DNA from 4 places in the Bacillus sp. JJ1521 genome. Region 1 is predicted to be linked to each of the others. Evidence: riboswitches for the same ligand, from Rfam matches in the RefSeq annotation. Region 1 holds a riboswitch; each other region holds the start of a gene.
The links. Region 1 has a riboswitch for S-adenosylmethionine ahead of V7147_RS16695 (carboxymuconolactone decarboxylase family protein). Riboswitches for the same ligand answer to the same signal wherever they lie in the genome.

Region 1 (5,743 bases):
TAAGGAATGCTGGTATCACAATGGAAAACCATGTTTTACTCCAAATCGCTGTTGTAATAAAAATACCGCTACATATCACAATTACAATTACATCTGTTGTCTTACCCCCTGTAAAAAACGGATTAATTATTATTGTACTTGCAACCAATATGAGAATCGCTAAAGTTGTTACAATTGCACTTGCAATCATCGCCCCTAAAAAAAACTTCTTCTTTGAATATTGCTTCCTACCAGCATTCTGTAAAAAGTAAACGTAAATCCCAAGCCCCATTACAGCTAAAATGGGCATCCCTATGACTTGGATAATGTTTAGTTCGAACTCTCCTCTTATTGCGGGTCCTATAAGGAAATAGGCAATGACCCCAAGAATATAGAATGGTAGAAATTTTACAAGTTGTTTATAATCTGTCTTCATTTCCTGTTTTAATGAAGCCATATATTGTTCTGGTGTTTGATCAATAATATCATTTATGCTGCGCCCGCTTTTCTCGACTTCGATGAGATGATCTTTTAACTCTTCTATTAACTCCTTTACATCTTGATCTTTTTTTCCTGACATCATTAAGTAAATTTTGAGATTGTCTATAAATGCCTCACTTTTTGCTGATAGCATATCTTTACCTTCCTTTCAATAATTCGTTCACTGGTTTTGAAATTTGTTCCCATTCCTCGGTAATACTCTCTAATGCCTCCTGCCCCGTGTCTGTCAAAAAATAATATTTCCGATTTGGTCCTGATTCAGAGGGTCTCATTTCTCCCCGAATGAGTCCATTCTTTTGGAGACGTAATAATATGGGGTAAATGGTTCCTTCGCTCACATCAGCCAAACCAATATTCAGCAGTTTTTGTGAAAGCTCATAGCCATAGACAGGTTCCTTTTCAATGACAGCCAAAACACATCCGTCTAAAATTCCTTTTAACAATTGGCTTCTTATCGACATTTCATCATACTGCCTCCTCTAGTATGTTATACAAGATAGTGAACTAAAAAAATAAGATTATCCACAGGTAGTTGGTTAAACAAGATAGCGGATAAAAAAACAACTACCTTGTAATACAAAATAGTTGTTTTTAGTATAAAGTTATTTCGTTTTTTTGTCAATAGGTTTTATTTTAATTACTTCTCATCATAAGCATTAAGCGCATTCACGCTGTGAGCCAACGCAGATCCTGCTTTTAAGGCAACTGCAACGAAAATAGCTTCTGAGATTTCTTCTAAATCAGCACCTGCTTTTTTCGCATTTTTCGTATGAAGGTCAATGCAGTACGGGCAACCTGTTGTGTGTGCACAAGCAACCGCAATCAACTCTTTATCTTTTTCTGTTATGTTTTGCGCTTTGAGAGACTTCGTGTCAAAATCAATAAATGCTTTAAATGCCTCTCCATTTAATTCAGCAAATTCTTTCAGTCTTGCAAAATAAGCTGCTTTATATAGCTCATTATCACCTTTTCCATCATAAGCATTAAGTGCATTCACTCCATGAGCTAAAGAGGAACCTGCTTTCAATGCTGTCGCTACAAAAATAGCCTCAGTGACTTCTTCTTTCGTAGAGTCATTCTTTTTTGCATTTCCTACATGTAAATCAATGCAATATGGACAACCCGTGATATGAGCTACTGCTACGGCAATCAGTTCCTTCTGTTTCACGGAAAGTCTACCTGCAGCTAATGCTTGGCTATCAAACTTGATGAAAGATTGAAATGCCTCCGACGCATACTTATTCAATTCAGGCAGTCTACCAAAGTATTCTTTTTTGTACAAACTAGTCATATTAAATCTCCCCATTTCCTATTTTTTCACCAAATAATAGACGAATTTCCAAATTCAAATAAGAATTTAAAAAGCCCCTTCCAATGAGGAAGAGGCACTATGTACGTCCACACTCATCTTTCAAGCATACGCTTGCTGGAATTAGCACCTTGTTACATTCATAGTAACGGTTGCTGCGGGATCAACGGACCAGGTTCCTTCCCCGACTCTTGATAAGAGAAAATCGTATTAAATTTGGTATATTTATTAATACCTTACATGAATTGGCAATAGTTTGTCAACATAAGTGTTGGATTATTTTGAAAACGGGACAATGTACCTGTCCCCCTTGACCCACTTATTCAAAGATTAATAGGCCATTCCTCTTTGTTTTCCGCCATATCCCAAAACATGTATTCGTACATGCTAGTTTTAACAACGATTTCTTCAAGTACTGCTAGATCACGTTCTGGTTTTTCACTTGCCATTTCATTGATGAGATTCTTACAATCATCTGCTAACTCAGTAAATTCATCAGATGCATACATTTTTACCCACTCGCCATAAAATTCATGATCTATTGCTCCTGGCCATTTGACTAGCTCTTTCCCAATGAAATTATAGCTCCATGCACAGGCAAGGACAGCTGCAACAATATTTTCAACACCACCAAGTTGAGCTACGTTCAGCATGTAACTTGTGTATGAAGTCGTAGTTGAAGCGGGCTCGGTTGCCTCAAGCTCCTCAGGAGTTATACCAAATTTTGCAGCATATTGGCGGTGAAGATCCATTTCCACTTCCAATGTGCCATGCAAAAGGTTTGCAAAAATGGACATCGTTTTTAAGTCAGGTGCTTTTGCACTCCCTAACGCAAATAGACGGGAGTACTCAATTAGGTACACATAATCCTGCTTCATATAATGCTTGAATTTATCCTTATCTAACCAACCTTCGCCAATCCCTTTCACAAAAGGATGCTCCAAATACGAATTCCAAATCGGCTCTACTCGATTCCATATTCGATCTGTAAATAAACTGCTCACTTTCATTTCCCCTTTCAACTAGTTGACTTCAGGGAGGATACAAAATAAAAACCCATCACTAGTGTCTAGAAATGGGTTCGGCAAATTTAATCGTTTACACGAAAAATACCAACCCCACTTCCCTACGCTAGTGTTACCTAGATCAGGTTCAAAGGGTCGATATTTCTATCTCTCAGCATTTGCATGCTCCCCTAGTCGAATTGTTAGATTATTAAGTTACTAGATACTAGTTAAACATAGCAATGGAAATAAAACAAGAGGGACAGTAGACCAAACCTGAGCGAACTAGTTCAATGGATAAATATTGAGTATCCCCCAATTATTGGGTTCACATTTTTAAATTTTTTCAAGAAACCACCTGTAAGTTTTACAGATTGATTGGATATTAAAGCGAGTTAGATAATATAGGAGCAGAAATTTCTCTTATGTATCAAATAGAACTGAAAATAGATTAAACAGCCGGAAAGATTCCGACTATTGATTCAAAAAACGTGTAAATCGGCAATTTTTCTTTACTTAATCGGAAAATCTCCGCTTAAAAATATCATTGATTACTCAATTATAATCCACATTCTAAATCACAAAAAGTTCAGACACCCCCATTTTTGAACTCAAATAGCAGGTGTTTTACGAGGTAATGGAGAAGTAATAAAAATATCCCAAACTTAGGAGGTATAGCATGGAGATTTATACATTTAACAAAGATCGAGGTAAACGAATTTCACAATTTAATTCGGACTTTATTATGAACCGTATTATACGTACAAATATGACAACTCAGATCGGGTGTATGCATTTAGATAAGAATGGGATCGTGGGTTTTCATCAAGCTGTGGTCCCGCAATTTTTATTAATTGTAAAAGGTGAAGGGTTTGTCCGCGGCGAAAATGATGAATACTGTAAGGTAGAGCCTGGGGATGCCGTTTTTTGGGAAAAAGATGAATGGCATGAAACGAAAACGGATACTGGATTAACAGCGATTGTCATTGAAAGTGAGGATTTGTCCCCTTCCCTTTTTATTCCATTGAAGTATTCATGATAAGTTTATTGCAATTTATTAGTTTGAAACTATTACCTTCTTAAATCGTATTTTAAATATGAAATGGAGGTGCTTTTTTGGGTACTTTTAGCTCGATAGCTATTATAGTTGCAGGAGTATTTATCATTTATTTAGGTTATCTAATCCGTGTAAAAAAGAAGTTATCCTTAATTATCGGTTTTAGTGAAACTACCTTTTATGGTGAAAAAGATAAATATGCAAAAAGAACTGGAGTGACTGCAATAATCTTGAGAGTTATTGTCCTTTTAATGCCTCTTGTAGTATCGGTTTTTGGCGAAAGTGTTATACAAATATATAAAGTTATTATTGGAGTTTATATCGTAAAAATGCTCATTGTTGCTAATTATTGGCGACTCCGATTTTAGAGCGGATGGAATAGGGACAGCGATTGCTGTGTCCAAAAAACTATATTGTTTTCCCTTTTTTCTTCGCATCTGCATCTAAACCTACACCAATTGCAATGCCCATACTCATTCCAATTGGTAGTCCTAAGCCAATATTATCAAATATGGTTAATCCAAACACAACGCCCATACTAATTCCTATCGACAAGAATAATGATAGGTACATTCCTTCTTGCACCAATTTATGCTTCTTTTCAAGATGAGAGACAATGTCATGGATCACTTTTTTATGTTGTTTAATATCCATATCAATCTCTTTTGCGTTAGATTCTAGTTGAACGAAATGATTTTTTAATTTAAGCAAATGCTGCTGACATTCTTCACAGGTTACCGAAAAAGAATCCAACTTATTAACTACTCGTTCACATTTATTCAAATCCAGCTTTTTTGAACTTTCTTTACTGATGGTACTTCTCAGTTTACTTATAATCGCTTTTATAGCATCTACATGCTTTTCCAACCTCCAGCACCTCCTTACCAGAAATAAGATAATAAAAAAAATGGGTGAACACAGTTATGATATACATTATCAGCATTACATTTCTCTTATATTTAATTTACGAATCAAACATGATTTAGTTTCATTTTTTCTAAAATCCGCAAAAAGAATGGGCAATATTCAATCAAATAACGTCAACCATATGTGATCATGGGAAAGAGGGGCAAAGTCCATTTGCCCCTTTCTAAAAATTACTCCTTATTATTACTTGGAATCAGGATCTGCCCGCTCCAATCTTTTTTCAACAATGTTTGAAGAATCAGCTTGGATAAGAGTGTTGGTTGATATGGCTTGATTAAATACTCATTCGCCCCAAGTTCTAACCCTTTTTCCTTTTCGTCTAGCGCCGAAGAGATAAAGATTGGGATATCTTTTAATTCATCGATTTCTTTCATTTGTTTGATGACATCCCAGCCGTTCATTCCTCCTTCTTCAAGCATGATATCAAGTACGACTGCGTCAGGTCGCTCCGTCTTAATATCCTTTAATGCAGATTCTCCATCATTAAATACTTTTACATGAAAATTACTTTCTTCTAACTCCGTTTGTAAAAGGTGTGCAAGACTACCATCATCCTCAACAATAATAACGTTTACTTTCCCTTGTTGATTTTGGACCGTTTCTTTTGATGGAGAATGCTCAGATTTTCCAAGAACGAGAGGAAAGCTTACTGTAAATGCACTACCTTCTTTATAAACAGATTGGACGGAGACTTCACCATTATGTCCTTTTACAATTTCTTTTACAATCGCAAGGCCTAGTCCAGTTCCGCCAATTTTACGGCGATCGGTATTGTCGACTCGGAAGAATTTCGTAAATAATTGATCTAGGGCATCCTCTGGTATTCCAAGCCCCTCATCTTTTATTTCGACTTTTAAGTAAGTTTCTTCTTCATACACAGTCACAAAAATATTTCCACCATCAGGGGAATATTTGATTGCATTGCTAATCAAATTATTAAAGACTTGGGAAATCTTATCCTTGTCT
Region 2 (5,743 bases), on a different contig from region 1:
ACGGGTAAATCCCACTGTTGATAGCCGTATCGAAGGGCAAGATCACCTAGTCCTCCTGCTCCAATGACACCTGCCATCGCCGTAGCGCCAATTAAACCAATTAGGGCAATTGTCATACAAAGTAAAATGCCTGGTCGTGCTTCTCTTATGATGATACGAGTTACTATTTGTGTACGGGAAGCCCCCATCCCCCGATAAGCTTCAATAATACCGTAGTCTACTTCAAGTAAAGCTGTTTCGATGAGTCTTGCAATATATGGCGCAATGTAAACTATAAGAGGGACAATTGCTCCTGGAATTCCGATTGAAGTGCCTACAATCCATTCAGTAAACGGAATGATAGCTAGCATTAAGATAATAAATGGAAGCGACCGAATAATATTAATAATTGTATTTAAAATATGGAACAACCATTTGTTCGGAGTTAGATGATTGGGTCTTGTTATGACAAGTAATACTCCCAACGGAATCCCAATAATTGTTGCAATGACAAGTGAAATCACTACCATTGCAGTTGTTTCATATAAAGATATTGTGAATAAGGAGAGCAGTTCATCAAATCGATCAATCATTACGATACCCCCACATGCTTTCCGTTAATTTCCAAACTTACTTCGGCATGGTATACTGTGTCTTTCAAATAAGTTATTGCTTGCTTCACTTTATCGTAATCCCCAGAAATATGGACCAATAAAATCCCTAGTGGAACTCCTTTTAGATAGGTAATTGAACCATGGACAATATTTGTGATTACTGAATATTTCGATGAAATTACATTAAGGACTGGATCTAGTGCTGAATCACCCCGAAAGGCTAAACGTAAAAGATAGGAATGGCCAAATTTCTGTAACTTTTCCAACATTTCTTCAGTAATCGTATCATCATACAGATTCTGCAAGAACTTTTTCGTAGTTACTTGAAAAGGCCGACTAAAAATGTCAAGAACAGTTCCTTGTTCAATCACTTCCCCTTTTTCCATAACAGCCACATGATCACATGTTTTTTTGATGACTTCCATTTCATGAGTAATAAGAACAATGGTTAAACCTAGCTTTTTATTAATATCTAAAAGTAATTCCAGAATCGAATCTGTCGTTTGCGGATCCAAAGCAGAAGTTGCTTCATCACATAATAAGATTTCAGGTTCCATTGCTAAAGCACGGGCAATACCTACACGTTGTTTTTGTCCGCCTGATAATTGAGATGGGTATTGCGTTGCCTTATCCGCTAATCCGACAAGTGTAAGCAATTCTCCCACTTTTCGTTGGATTTCTTTCTTCGACACTCGATTCATACGAAGAATTTCGGCAACATTATCGAACACATTATATGAAGAAAGTAGATTAAACTGTTGAAAAATAATACCGATTTTTTTTCTTGTGTATCGCAACTCCTTTTCATTCAACGTTAGAAGATTTTTACCATTAATTTTTACTTCACCGCTTGTAGGTTTTTCAAGAAGATTGACCATACGGAGTAACGTACTTTTTCCCGCTCCGCTAAAGCCTATCACTCCAAAGATTTCTCCTTTTTCCACACGAATATTTACATTTCTTAATGCTTCAACATCTGTTTTACCTATTTTATAGATCTTGTTTATATTTTTTAACTCAATCATTTAGATGCCCTCCTTAATCAAGTTGAAAAGGATCATTTGTTACGAAAATGACATCCTTGTATCGTTCTTCAATAAATTGTTTCACTGCATCAGAATGATACAATTCTGTTATTTTTTTATACTCTGGATTGTCTTTATTATTTTCCTTTGTTGCTACTACCATGGGAAACTTAATTCCAGTCTCTAAATAGATCGCTTCATTCTTTGGGTCTAAGCCTTGATCAAAAGCATGTGTGCTAGCTACGATACCAGCATCAATACTATTTAGGGTTCTTAGCATTAAAGGCCCCTCTATTTCTTTAAATGTAAAGTTTTTTGGATTGCTTTCAATGTCCCTTAATGTTGGTTGCTTGACGTTGGTCTTTACTGTAATTAATCCAGCTTCCTCATAGAGAAACAGTGATCGCGATGTGTTTACAGGATCATTTATTATCCCTAATGTGGCACCTTCTGGAATTTCATCAATGCTCTTATATTTTTTTGAGTAAATTCCAATGGTACTATTGTAAGTTGTACCTATTGCTACCAAAGGAGCGTTACGATCTTTTATAAATTGTCCTAAAAATTGTTTAGTTTGGAACATGTTTAAGTCTAATTCCCCATTAACAAGAGAACGGTTTGGTGTAATAAAATCGTTAAATTCTATCACTTCAAGATTGATTCCTTCTTTTATAGCTTCTTCTTTTACTATTTTAGTAATTTCGTCTGGTGGACCTCCTGTTACCCCGATTCTTATCGTTTTTTCATCTTCTTTACCTGACGTTGCCGAAGTTGTACAACCAGTAATTAGGATAAGTATAAATACCATACATAGTGATAATAGCTTTTTGTTCATTTTTATCCTCCCCATTCAATATTTTTCAGAGTAAGAAAATCCAGTTATTCTCTTACTCTCCTAAAATTTTATGTTAGACATTTTCTCTTACTTTAACGTTTGGATAATCCAATCCAAGGTGATCCCTAAGCGTTTCACCTTCATAGTCTGTTCGGAAAAGACCACGGTTTTGTAATTCAGGCGTTACATGATCCACAAAATCTGTTATTCCTCCAGGGAAGTATGGGATTTTTACATTAAAACCATCGCAAGCTTCGTTAAGAAACCATTCACTTAATTTATCTGCAACGTGGTCACCCGAGCCTACTACAAATAAGTGACCTTGCCCTCTAGCAAATAGGCTTGCTAATTGTCGAATTGTTAAATTTTCTTTTTTCGACAGATCCCTTAAGATTTTAAATCTACCTTTTTCTCCGTTATATTGTTCTATGCTTGGGAGATCTGGCAGGAAAGAATCAGGAGAATAATGAATTAAATCTATACCAAGATATCTTGATAGCATTCCAATCCCTAATTCCGGTAGTATTAACTCTTGAAAATGTTCATATTTTTCTTCTGCTTCTTTTTGGTTTTTTCCGACAAATGGTACAACACCAGGCATGATTTTAAACTTTTTTGGATCCCTTCCATAACTACGCACTTTATTCTTCATTTCTTGATATAAAACTTTACCTTCCTCTAAAGTAGGAGAGGCGATTGTGAAAAATACATTAGCTACTTTGGCTGCAAAATCTTTTCCTCTTGGGGAAGCACCAGCGGATAGAAGTACTGGATTTCCTTGAGGTGATCGGGGAATATTTAAAGGACCCCGTATTTTGTAATACTGTCCATTAAAATGGATTGGATGGACCTTATTTCCATCTAAAAACCTCCCTTTTTCACGATCAAATAATAATGCATCATCCTCCCAGCTATCCCAGAGTTCCTTTGTAACTTGAACAAATTCCTCACATACTTCATACCTCTTTGAATGATCCAAATGTTTCATTTCTCCGTAATTTTGTGCTTCATTATCATGTGCAGAGGTGACAATATTCCAAGCTGCGCGGCCTCCACTTAAATGATCTAGAGTTGAAAACTTTCTTGCCACATTATAGGGATGATGATAAGTGGTAGATAATGTAGACACCAAGCCAATTTTCTTTGTTAAGGCTGCAAGTGTTGCCATGACTGTTGGAGCTTCCAATCTGATTTGTGGCGTATACTCGAGATCTTCCTCGCTATGGGCAAGCACATCCGCGATAAAGAGCATATCGAACTTACCTTTCTCTGATAACTCTGCAATTTCTTTATACAAGTTTAACTGAACCACTTCCTCCGTTTTTGTTTCTGGATAACGCCACGCTGCTAGATGATGACCTAAATAAGTTGTGAAAAAAGCTCCTAAATGCATTTGTTTCTTTTCCATTAAAATCTCCTCCTATTGAAGAACAAATTATTTTTTTCTATAGTTTTCTATTGCACTTGAGGCAATTAGATTGACTACCATATCGGGATGTGGTGGATTGTAAAGTCCGCATTGTATATCTTGAAAATACTACTCTATTAAGGGAAATCAAAAAGGCCCTAATCTCATATTGAAATGAAATTAAGGCCTCCGGTGTTCCGGTCAGCTTTAGATATTGATAGCTTAAACTATAGTTTTTCGATACATTTACTAAGTATTTTTACAAAAATAAAACCTCTTCTACAAATAAGAAGAGGTTAAAAGAATCATTTCTTGTGCTCTTCTTATCTTTCAAGCTGTCGCTTGCTGGATTTGGCACAGTACAATAAGTCTGTTGCCGAGGTATCAAAGGGCCAGTCCCTCCACCTCTCTTGATAAGAAATTCATATTCATTTTTAATTTTCTGAAATCCAATATTTTAAAAATAACAAAGTACCCAAATGATGTCAACAATTATTTTTCTATGTCATGATGATCCCGCTAACGTGTATAGCTTAGCGACGAAACCACTCATGATTTATAATTAGTAATATAAATTAAGCAAAATCTAAAGTCAATACTTTTTAAATATTAATAACTTTTTAGTAGTAAAGTACTACTTCTACTCATTTTGAAAGGAATTTTTAGAGTCGACAAAATTTAGCAATTTCGAGTGATGCCTGCTTAAAATAATGGATAACTATTCCTCCATTTCCACATTAATCTACAAATCTAGACAATCCTATAGTATAATGTTTTTTAGATAAATAGATTTGCGAGGAGGTACAAAAGTTGGGTAAAAAGAAACTATATATGTCCGTGACTACGTCTGCACTCATCGCTTCGGCTTTTTTTGCAGCGGAGGAAGCTGAGGCAGCAAGCACGTACAAAGTTCAGAGTGGAGATTCACTGTGGAAGATTGCGCAAACGCATAATATTTCTGTTACACAATTGAAGTCCTTAAACAATTTAACAAGCGATATTATTTTCCCGAATCAAGTCCTTAAGACAGAATTAAATTCCACAAACAATTCAACAAGCAGCAACACTCAAATTTCAACTGAAAAAGAAGTCCAAAAACCTAATACATCAGCAGCAACTACATACACTGTAAAGTCTGGTGATACACTTAGTGGTATTGCAACGAAACATAAGATTTCACTTAATGAATTAATGGCGTGGAATAACTTAAATTCTACTCTTATCTACCCAGGAAATGTGTTTGTTGTGAGTAAAACGACAACAACCGAGAAACCAAATAACACTACTACCGAAAAAACAGAAAAACCTCAAGAAGAAAAGGTTCTATCCGCTACTGTTTATATAGTTAAATCCGGTGACACCTTATCAAGAATTGCAATAGATTATAAAGTTACAGTTGCAAACCTTAGACAATGGAACAATTTGAAATCAGATATGATCTATATTGGCCAAAAGCTAAATATTGGTGATGGCGCTAAAGTAGAAACTCCTAAAGTTGAAACCCCACCAACAGATATAAGCTATAATGTTGATCAGTTGATTACGGTAGCAAAAAACCAATTGGGAGCAGGCTACGCATGGGGTGGGTCTACACCTAATGGATTTGACTGTAGTGGGTTCATTTACTTTGCCTATAAGCAAGCTGGATTAAATACCCATCGTTATTCTAGCGAAGGCTACCATATGCGCTCCTATTATGTAAATACACCTAATGTAGGAGACTTAGTATTCTTTCAAGGAACTTATAAAGCTGGCATTTCTCATATGGGGATTTATCTTGGAAACAATGAATTCATCCATGCTTCTGATAACGGCGTAGTGATTTCGAATGTAAATGACGCTTATTGGAAAAAACATTTTGAAGGATTTAAGAGATTCTATT
Region 3 (5,011 bases), on a different contig from region 1:
TTTCTAGTAAAAGATCTGCGAAGCTCACAGATGTATATCCTTCAGGTACTGGTAGCCAAGCAAAAAAGGAGCCTGCAGGCGCTTTTACGTCCCAACCAATGTCTTTAAGTGCACTGATGAATGCGTTACGTCTTGATTCGTACTTGTCCACTAGTCCTTTCACACATTCCTGCGACTCCGTTAGCGCTGCCGCTGCTGCCGCTTGAATAGGACTGAACAAACTAACATACATATGGTCTTGAATTAGATTTAGGGCTTCAATTACGCTCGGGTTTCCAACCGCAAAACCAACTCTCCAGCCCGCCATGTTATATGTCTTTGATTGTGTGTAGATCTCAATCCCGATATCCTTAGCACCATCCATTTCTAAGAAACTAATTGGTTTTTTCCCTTCAAATCCAATCGCACCATATGCAAAATCATGGACGACACAAATCTCATGCTCTTTTGCAAAAGTGATTGTTTCTTCAAAAAATTCTTTTGTCGCCACCGCTCCGGTTGGATTATTGGGATAATTCAAAAACATAACTTTTGCTTTTTCAAGCTTCTCCGAATCAATTTCTGAGTAATCAGGTAAAAAAGCATTTTGCTCTTTTAAGGGCATATATGCCATTTCTGCGCGAGCAAGTTCAACACCTGACCAATAATCCGGGTAACCAGGATCTGGTACCAATGCTATATCCCCTGGATTTAAGAGGCATTGTGGAATTTCAACTAATCCAGCCTTCCCGCCAAATAGAATTGCGACCTCCGTTTCCGGATCCAGTTCAACACCGTATTCACGTTGATAAAATTCTGCTGCTGCTTTCTTCATGAAAGAATGTCCGCGAAACGGAGAATATTTATGAAATTTCGGCTGATCTGGATTTCCCTGCCCTAAATTTATGACATCGTTTCCCTCGGCAACGACTTTGTTCACCTTTGCAACAAGTGAAGCGAAGAACTGTTTCGGTAAATTTTGTAGGATTTCAGATTGTTCGAAATTTTTCATGTGTACACCTTCTTCAAAATACTTGAAATACTAGTCTATAATCATATATTGTTACTTGTAAAGTATCATTTCACAGGAGGACTCCAAATGAATCTAAAAATTGCATGTATTCAGTATGATATTCAATTCGGAAAACCGCAAGAAAATTTTAACCTAATTTCTAAAGAGATTGATAAAACAATGGCTCAAGATGAACCCGATATCATTATCCTACCAGAGCTTTGGTCAACTGGATATGACTTAACAAGATTAGATGAAATTGCCGATGATAACGGGGATGAAACGAAAGCATTTATAAAAAACGTAGCAAAACAATATTCAGTTAATATAGTAGCCGGCTCTATTGCCAAAAAGACCGAACAAGGTGTGACAAACACGATGTTTATCTTTAATCGTGAAGGAGAAATGGTCAGTGAATACAGTAAGCTTCATCTATTCCAGCTCATGGATGAGCATTTGTATTTACAAGCTGGGGAAACCAAAGGGGATTTCACCATTGAAAATGTACCAGCTGCAGGAGTCATTTGCTACGATATTCGCTTCCCAGAATGGATTCGCGCGCATACAACAAGTGGGGCAGAAATTTTATTCGTGGTTGCGGAATGGCCACTCCCTCGGCTTGAGCATTGGCGCACTTTACTCCTAAGTCGGGCGATTGAAAATCAATGCTATGTCGTTGCTTGTAACTGTGTTGGAAGTAATCTTGATAATGTGTTTGCAGGACATTCGATGATTATCGATCCATGGGGAACTATTATTGCTGAAGCAGGTACTGAAAGCACAACATTAACCGCTGAAATTGACCTCAGCAAGGTTCAAGAAGTTAGAAAACAAATTCCAATTTTCCAGGATCGTCGTCCGAATTATTATATATAATAAAGTTGAAAAATTGATTGACAATTATGTGTATTCGTTGTTATGATTCTCTTCAGTATTAACTTAAAATTTAAATATTGTTAACTTGATCTCTTATCAAGAGCAGGCAGAGGGACTTGGCCCGATGAAGCCCAGCAACCGACCGTAATTCCATCGTAAGGTGGGGCGCTATTTTTTAGCGCCGGGGAAACCCATAAGGCACGGTGCTAATTCCAGCAGGAAATTTCTATTTCCTGGCAGATAAGAGGTTTGATGCTGTGTCTTCAAGCCTCTTTCAAATGAGAAAGAGGCTTTTCTGTTTTTTCGAGAAGCCTCCAACGACAATAAAATTTATTACTGGAGGTATATAAAATGGCAATTTCATATCCATCAATTTATGAACCATTAACAGAAAGTATGGCGATCGCATTGACCACCCGGCTTCGCTTATTTGAAGATGGAACAGTGTTAACATGCAAGGAAATCGGGGATGGTAATCTAAATCTAGTATTCCAAATTACCACTGTAGATAACGAAAAAGGAATTATCATCAAGCAAGCATTACCATATGCAAAGGTCGTGGGTGAGAGTTGGCCATTATCGCTCAAACGCGCAACCATCGAAGCCAATGCATTATTAACTGCTGCCGACTATGTTCCATCACTTGTGCCAAAGGTTTATTATACGGATGAGCAACTAGCTATCACTGTGATGGAAGACCTTTCCCACTTACAAATTTCAAGAACTGGACTAATTGAGGGGAGAAACTTTCCTCTTTTATCAGAGCACATCGGAACATATTTAGCTAAAACTCTATTTTATTCATCAGACTTTGGACTAGAGCCAACAAAGAAAAAAGTGCTTGTGCAAAAATTTATTAACCCTGACCTTTGTAAAATTACTGAGGATCTTGTTTTCACAGATCCATTTTTTGATATTGATACAAATAGCTTTGAAGAGGAGCTACGAAATGATGTGGAGCAAATTTGGGCTGACCAACCACTTAAACTTGAGGCAGCAAAGTTAAAGCAGAAATTCTTGACTCAAGCAGATGCCCTACTGCATGGCGATTTACACACAGGAAGTATTTTCGCAAGTGATACTGAGACGAAAGTAATCGATCCTGAATTTGCTTATTTTGGTCCATTTGGCTTTGACCTTGGTCAATTCATTGCAAATCTATTATTAAATGCCATTTCACGAGATTCTGATAACCGTGGACCCCTCTATCAACATATTGAAAAAACATGGGATGTGTTTTCGGTAACATTTTCACAGGCTTGGAAAAATGACGCTGTGGAACATTACCGTGATACTGATGGCTATTTGGAATATGTTCTCGAGCAAGCGTTTGAAGATGCGATTGGTTTTGCAGGCTGTGAACTAATCCGCAGAACAATCGGGCTAGCTCATGTTGCCGATCTGGATGGAATTGAAAACTTTGAACAAAAGATTGCAGCAAAACAACATGCTCTTCGTTTAGGAAAAGAGTTAATTCGTGACCGCAAGTCCATTAAAGAACTTGAAATTCTACGAAACTATGTAGACAGAACAGCTAAGGAGTGACACCATGACTTATACAAAAACAGTTCCACAATCTGTTCAGTGGAATGAAACTTCTATTAAGCTATTAGACCAAACAAAGCTTCCGTTGGAAACTGTATTTATCGATCTTTTTACAATCGAGGATGTATGGGATAGTATTGTTTCTTTAAAAGTACGGGGGGCACCGGCAATTGGAATTACGGCTGCCTTTGGCTTGGCTTTATCGGCAAAGAGCTATAAGGAAACAACACTACTTAAATTTAAGGAAAAACTGCAAAAAGATAAAGAATACTTGGCGAGTTCACGTCCAACTGCTGTTAATTTAATTTGGGCATTAAATCGTTTGGTTACAAGTATGGAAGATTCAACGTCCGTGAATGAAGCAAAAACCACTCTCATCCATGAAGCTATTCGCATACAAGCTGAGGATGAAGCGGTTTGCCGCCTAATCGGTGAACATGCCCTTGAACTCTTTAAGGATGGGTTTAAAGTTTTAACTATTTGTAATGCTGGTTCCATCGCAACAGCACGCTACGGCACTGCACTTGCGCCTTTCCATCTTGCAGCACAACAGGGAAAAAATCTAAGTGTCTATGCTTCAGAGACACGGCCTGTTTTACAAGGTGCTCGTTTGACAACATGGGAGCTCCTGCAGTCAGGCGTAGATGTTACCCTTATTACTGACAATATGGCCGCCCATACGATTGTAGAAAAAGAAATCGATGCAATCATTGTTGGCGCTGACCGGATTACAGCAAATGGCGATACTGCTAATAAAATTGGCACCTTTAATTTAGCGATTCTAGCAAAAACATTCGGTATCCCGTTTTATGTCGCGGCACCTTTATCCACGTTTGACGTGTCACTAGCAAGCGGAAAAGAAATTCCGATTGAGGAACGAAATCCAGAGGAAGTTACCCATATAGGCGGGGTTCGCATCGCTCCAGAAGGAGTTCAAGTGTACAATCCAGCGTTCGATGTCACACCAAATGAGCTAATTACAGCCATTATTACGGAAAAAGGGATTTTGCAGGGTGACCTTGAGACAGAAATTAAGAGTTTGTTTGAAAAATAGGTAGTTATTGAGAAAATCCAGTGTGGGACACACTGGATTTTTTCTATTTTTCGCGGGTCTATCGATTTTATTTCGATTCTATCAGTTTTAATTTGCTTCTATCGATTTTATTTTGTTTCTATCGTTTTTAATTCGATCCTATCGATTTTAGCCAAAATCCAATAAGTCTACCCATTCAACACACCTTCTAATTCCAACAGTTTTTCTTTTAAGTCTGTTCTTGTGCCGGTGTATCCTGTTAATGATTTGTCCTTTCCAATTACACGGTGACATGGTACCACAATTGGGATCGGATTTTTTCGGTTGGCTTGTCCAACTGCACGAACGGCTTTCGGGTTATCAATCGCATTTGCGATATCTGCATAACAGCGTGTTTCACCGTATGGGATGTTTAAAAGTTCATTCCAAACCTTCTCTTGAAACACTGTCCCATTAAGCTTAATTGGGAAACTGAATGTTTTGCGGTCGCCTTTAAAATATTCTTCTAACTCACTTTTGATTTCAACAAGAACCGCATCATCCGGTGCAAAAGCTGCATCGTATTT
Region 4 (5,743 bases), on a different contig from region 1:
ACCAAAAAATTTTAAAGGCACATTTAAACGCCTACTAACCTATTTAAAACCGCGCCGCAAGCAGCTTATTGCAGTTTTCCTAGCTGCCATAATGAGTACAGTCTTTTCAATTATCGGACCCAAAATTATGGGGGACACAGTGACTGAACTGTTTGAAGGTGCTTATGGTAAGGTTCAGGGGATACCAGGTGCTGCAATTGACTTTGGTAAAATCGGATATATGCTCCTTATACTGGGTGGATTATATATCTTTAGTAGTCTGTTTACCTTTATCCAACAATACATGATGTCTGGTGTTGCTCAAAAAACGGTATACGATCTTAGAGAGGATGTTAATCAGAAGCTTGAGAAGCTTCCACTAAAATATTTCGATGGCAGGCCAAATGGTGAAACCCTGAGTCGAGTAACAAATGATATTGATACAATTGGCAGTACATTGCAGCAAAGCTTGACCCAGTTTATAACATCTGTTGTGATGATTATCGGGATTATTATTATGATGCTTTATATTAGTCCCCTCTTGACGGTCATTACCATTATTAGCCTACCATTGTCTATTTTCGTCATTCAACCAATCTTAAAACGATCGCAGCGTTATTTTGCAAAACAACAGCGCACACTTGGCGAGTTAAATGGACATATTGAGGAGATGTATACTGGACATCAAGTGGTGAAGGCTTTTGGCCATGAGAAAAAGGCAATGGATAAGTTTGATTCCGTTAATGAAGAACTGTATGATGCAGGGCAAAAAGCGCAGTTCATTTCGGGGATTATTATGCCAATGATGTTTTTTATCGGTAACTTGACCTATGTGTTGATTAGTGTTGTTGGTGGGATTCTGGTGATTAATCGCTCAATCTCGATTGGTGATATTCAAGCTTTTATTACCTATTCAAAACAATTTACTCAGCCAATAACTCAAACAGCTAACATCGCCAATATCATTCAGTCAACCATTGCAGCTGCAGAGCGTGTCTTTGAACTTCTAGATGAGGAGGAAGAAGAGAAGGAAAAAACGTTGGTGAAATTAACACGGGCAAAAGGTGCGGTAACATTCGAAAATGTTGATTTTGGTTATACGAATGAATTGTTAATTGAAAATATGAATATAAATGTGCAGCCTGGTCAAACAGTTGCAATTGTAGGGCCAACCGGTGCAGGGAAGACAACATTAATCAATTTATTAATGCGGTTCTATGAATTAAATAGCGGAAAAATTACGATTGACGGACTTGATACTCGGGAAATGCCACGGAATGAATTACGAAAAACGTTCGGTATGGTGCTTCAAGATACCTGGCTTTTTAATGGGACAATTAGAGATAATATCGCCTATGGTAAAGATGGGGCAACAGAGGAAGAAGTTGTGAAGGCAGCTTATACCGCACATGCCGATCACTTTATTCGTACTTTGCCAGATGGCTATGATACGATTTTGAATGAAGAAGCATCGAATATTTCACAAGGACAGAAGCAACTTCTAACTATTGCCCGTGCAATACTTGCTGACCCGCCAATCATGATTCTTGATGAAGCAACATCAAGTGTTGATACAAGGACTGAAAGTTATATTCAGAAGGCAATGAATCGTTTGATGGAGGGGCGGACAAACTTTGTTATTGCCCACCGTTTATCAACAATTAAGGATGCTGATTTAATTCTTGTCATGAACCACGGGAAAGTGATTGAACAGGGAACCCATGCAGAGTTGTTAGAGGAAAACGGCTTTTATGCGGATCTATACAATAGTCAGTTCGCAGAAAAATCTGTAGGATAGAAATCAAGGCTCGTTTCCAAAGGGAGGCGGGTCTTTTTTAGGGGGAGAGTTCGAGGCTATCAATCGGTCTATTTCTTATATTCAAAAATTTTTATAAAAGAAATAATTCATTGAAAACATTGCAATGTAAACGTTTAACAACATCTAGATAGTTTAATAGTGTTATTGACAAAAGATGAGTAGACTAGTAGTATCTTACTATACTAATTAAAGAAAATATTCAAACTTATCCAGAGTGACTGAGGGACTAGGCCCTGTGAAGTCCGGCAACCCCCAATGATGGGAAGGTGCCAAATCCTGCAGAATGATTCTTATTCTGAAAGATAAGTCGAGATAAAACTTTGTATTTCGATGCCTCTTTCAGATGAAAGGGGCATTTTAACTTTATTCAGCATTCATCTCCTACTTCAATAAGTGGGGGATGAATGCAAAAAGAGTATACAATTCAGTGGTGGGTTCAAACCTCGACTGAAATTAAGGAACTCAGACTAAGAACGCCACGTCCTGTGGCAACGTCTGAGTGACCATCATCGTGTTGGCCTAAAGCCTCCGGCGGATGCCACGATTTTTAAATGGAAATTTTTCGAGACAAGCTCGAAAAAAATTGGGCGCAAATACGCCAAGGCGCATTTGATTATTAAAATCGTGACAAATAAATGAGGTATTTAAATGATAGAGATTCGGAATCTTTCAAAGATATATAAAACAAAAAATGGGACTGTCACAGGTGTTGACAATGTCTCCCTACAAATAGAAGCAGGAGAAATCTTTGGCATTGTCGGATATTCAGGTGCAGGGAAAAGCTCACTGCTGCGCTGTATCAACCTACTTGAACGACCAACATCCGGAAGCATCACAGTTGATGGAGTTGATCTAACCTCCTTAAAAAGTGGTGAGCTGCGTAAAGCACGGTTGAAAATCGGAATGATTTTTCAACACTTCTATTTAATTAGTCAAAAAACAGTATTTGAAAATATTGCGTTTTCCTTAAAGGCCGCTAATCTACCAAAAAATCAAATCCAAAAACGAGTTGAAGATTTACTTGATATGGTAGGGCTTTTGGATAAAAAGGACGTCTATCCTTCCCAGCTAAGTGGTGGTCAAAAACAAAGGGTTGGGATTGCAAGAGCACTTGCGAATGACCCAAAGGTATTGCTTTGTGATGAAGCAACTTCAGCATTAGACCCTACAACAACAAAATCAATCTTAAAACTCTTAAAAAAGATTAATCAAGAACTGGGGATTACAATCGTGCTCATTACACATGAAATGGATGTGGTGAAGGAAATATGCAACCGCATGGCGATTATGCAAGACGGAAAAGTCATTGAAGATGGTTCAGTATATGACGTATTTGCGAGCCCAAATGCTGAGTTAACAAAGGAATTTATTAAAAGTGTTGTTTCATTCGATATCCCGGAAGCTATTCTTGAAGCATGTGTTGGACCAATTGTGAAAGTTACCTTTAAAGGGTTTGTTGCCGGTGAAGGTGTTATCTCAGATATGCTTCAAACCTTTAAAGTAAAGGGCAATTTCCTGCATGGATCGATTGAATACATTGGAGAAACACCGCTCGGGATTTTTATCATGGAATTAAGAGGGGATAAGGGAGAAATTAAATCGGCACTGAAATATATTGAAGAACGTGCTGCACAAGTGGAGGTGATACGTGATGGGAATTGATTTTAATCATCTTGTAGAGCTTCTCCCTGATATTAATACTGCGTTTTTCCAAACAATCTATATGATTGCCATATCATTACTAATTGCAGTGGTAATTGGGCTTCCAGTTGGAATTCTTCTATATGTAACAGATAAAGGATTATTTCTAGAAAACAAGGCTGCCCAGAATATTCTAGGCTTTGTCGTGAACTTAATTCGTTCGATTCCATTTATTATCTTGCTCGTCGCCTTAATTCCAATCACGAATTTGATCGTGGGAACAACAATTGGGCCGACGGCTGCATCTGTTTCACTGTCGGTAGCAGCGATTCCATTTTTTGCAAGAATTGTGGAAACTGCCCTGCGAGAAATTGACAGAGGAGTAATCGAAGCTGCAATTGCGGCGGGTGCAACGCCTTGGATGATTATAAAAGATGTGCTGCTTCTTGAAGCAAGGTCAGGAATCATTTCTGGTGTAACCTTAACGCTGATAAGCTTAATAGGATTTTCAGCCATGGCTGGAACTGTCGGTGGTGGTGGAATCGGGGATTTAGCAATCCGATTTGGGTATTATCGCTATGACAACACCATCATGTTTGCAACCGTCATAATCTTAATTATTTTAGTTCAAGTTATCCAACTTCTTGGCGACTACATCGCCAAAGTTGTAGATAAAAGATAAATTTTATAAAAAAAGAGAAAGAAGGAAGAAAAAATGAAAAAGTGGGCAACAGGTATTATTTTACTATTAGTAGCATTTGTTATTGCAGCTTGTGGAAATAGCGCAAGTAATGGAGATGAAGGTAAGGATTCTGCTGAGGAATCAAAAGAAATCAAAATTGGCGCAACAGCCGGTCCATACAGTGACATGGCGAAACAAGCACTTAAACCAGGTCTTGAAAAATTAGGATACACAGTTGAAATTGTTGAATTTAGTGATTATATTCAACCAAATAAAGCATTAGACAATGGAGATATTCAAGCAAACTTATTCCAACATACGATTTACCTAGAAAACTTTGAAAAAGAAAACAACATGGATTTAACAGCTTTAATTAATGTTCCAACAGCACCAATGGGTCTTTATTCAAACGTTTTTAAATCAATCGATGAAGTAAAAGAAGGTGCTACAGTAACACTTCCAAATGACCCAACAAATGCCGCACGTGCATTAAATACATTACGCGATGCAGGTCTTATTACAATCGCTAAAGATGCTGATCCTTTAACTGTTTCAGAAAAGGACATTGAAGAAAATAAAAAGAATTTAAAATTCCAACCAATTGAAGCTGGTCAATTACCACGCTCTGTTGATAGTGCAGATTTAGCCGCTGTTCCAGGAAATTTTGCGTTAGCTGCAAAAATGAATTTATTAGATGCTCTTACACTTGAAGATATGTCTGATTCATATCGAAATGTAGTAGCAATCAGTGCAAACGATAATGATTCACAGCTTGCGAAGGATTTAAAAGCAGTTGTAGAATCTGAAGACTTTGAGAAAATCATCGATGAGGAATTCCAAGGTTTCGGTAAGCCAGAATGGATGAAAAAATAAATAATTCCTAAAGGAGGAATGGTGAAAGTGGATATCTTTTCAGTTCATGCAGCCCCAAGTGAATATATTGTATCTGAAGGTATTTTGGACAAACTTGAAGAACAACTTGCAGCTCGCTCTTATCAAAAGGTTTTATTCGTTCATGGGATAAAATCTTGGGAGGCAGCGAAGGGGTATATACCTAAATTTGATAAAATCCAAGCGGAACAATATACGTATAATGGAGAGTGCTCAATCACTGAAATAGATTCCCTTTCATCATTTATTAATAAGAAATCTTTCGATGCTGTCATAGGTATTGGAGGCGGGAAGGTTCTGGATTTAGTCAAGGCTTCAAGCCATCTTTCCCAAAAACCTTACGTGCTAATTCCAACGCTTAGTTCTAATTGTGCACCATGGACCCCAATTAGTGTCATTTATGATGAACATGGGACGTTCATTCGCTACGATATTTATCCGAATAACGCGAGTTTGGTCTTGATTGAGCCAAGAATTTTATTGAATGCACCGATCGAAATGCTTGTCGCAGGAATTGGTGATACCCTCGCTAAATGGTATGAAGCAGATGTGCAAATGGCTAGGATTGAAAACAAACCCGTTCCATTATTAATTTCACATTATTCTGCAAGACAGTGTAAGAAACTAATCGTGAAGCACGCTGAAGAAGCGATTGAATCTGCGAAAAAAAGAATTCTAACAGATGACTTTACGAAGGTTGCTGAAACGATTATCGCCCTTGGCGGGATGGT

Region 2: another riboswitch for S-adenosylmethionine. It lies ahead of V7147_RS07025 (LLM class flavin-dependent oxidoreductase); the one in region 1 lies ahead of V7147_RS16695 (carboxymuconolactone decarboxylase family protein).
Region 3: another riboswitch for S-adenosylmethionine. It lies ahead of mtnK (S-methyl-5-thioribose kinase); the one in region 1 lies ahead of V7147_RS16695 (carboxymuconolactone decarboxylase family protein).
Region 4: another riboswitch for S-adenosylmethionine. It lies ahead of V7147_RS03145 (methionine ABC transporter ATP-binding protein); the one in region 1 lies ahead of V7147_RS16695 (carboxymuconolactone decarboxylase family protein).

What each region holds. Positions count from the first base shown of each region.
Region 1 is NZ_JBALOX010000123.1:16,986-22,728, reverse strand. Features, by position in the region: gene V7147_RS16705 (HAAS domain-containing protein) at 1-613, opposite strand, end outside; gene V7147_RS16700 (PadR family transcriptional regulator) at 618-941, opposite strand; gene V7147_RS16695 (carboxymuconolactone decarboxylase family protein) at 1,118-1,771, opposite strand; SAM riboswitch class I at 1,882-1,990, opposite strand; gene tenA (thiaminase II) at 2,113-2,799, opposite strand; TPP riboswitch at 2,896-2,996, opposite strand; gene V7147_RS16685 (cupin domain-containing protein) at 3,473-3,832, shown strand; gene V7147_RS16680 (DUF3784 domain-containing protein) at 3,910-4,218, shown strand; gene V7147_RS16675 (hypothetical protein) at 4,259-4,717, opposite strand; gene V7147_RS16670 (ATP-binding protein) at 4,948-5,743, opposite strand, start outside.
Region 2 is NZ_JBALOX010000039.1:3,974-9,716, reverse strand. Features, by position in the region: gene V7147_RS07040 (methionine ABC transporter permease) at 1-572, opposite strand, end outside; gene V7147_RS07035 (methionine ABC transporter ATP-binding protein) at 572-1,618, opposite strand; gene V7147_RS07030 (MetQ/NlpA family ABC transporter substrate-binding protein) at 1,632-2,453, opposite strand; gene V7147_RS07025 (LLM class flavin-dependent oxidoreductase) at 2,527-3,861, opposite strand; SAM riboswitch class I at 4,182-4,281, opposite strand; gene V7147_RS07020 (C40 family peptidase) at 4,672-5,743, shown strand, end outside.
Region 3 is NZ_JBALOX010000105.1:149-5,159, reverse strand. Features, by position in the region: gene V7147_RS15200 (pyridoxal phosphate-dependent aminotransferase) at 1-991, opposite strand, end outside; gene V7147_RS15195 (carbon-nitrogen family hydrolase) at 1,079-1,867, shown strand; SAM riboswitch class I at 1,958-2,114, shown strand; gene mtnK (S-methyl-5-thioribose kinase) at 2,219-3,412, shown strand; gene mtnA (S-methyl-5-thioribose-1-phosphate isomerase) at 3,417-4,466, shown strand; gene V7147_RS15180 (methylated-DNA--[protein]-cysteine S-methyltransferase) at 4,634-5,011, opposite strand, start outside.
Region 4 is NZ_JBALOX010000013.1:57,403-63,145, reverse strand. Features, by position in the region: gene V7147_RS03150 (ABC transporter ATP-binding protein) at 1-1,777, shown strand, start outside; SAM riboswitch class I at 2,001-2,107, shown strand; gene V7147_RS03145 (methionine ABC transporter ATP-binding protein) at 2,447-3,460, shown strand; gene V7147_RS03140 (methionine ABC transporter permease) at 3,450-4,121, shown strand; gene V7147_RS03135 (MetQ/NlpA family ABC transporter substrate-binding protein) at 4,155-4,994, shown strand; gene V7147_RS03130 (iron-containing alcohol dehydrogenase family protein) at 5,022-5,743, shown strand, end outside.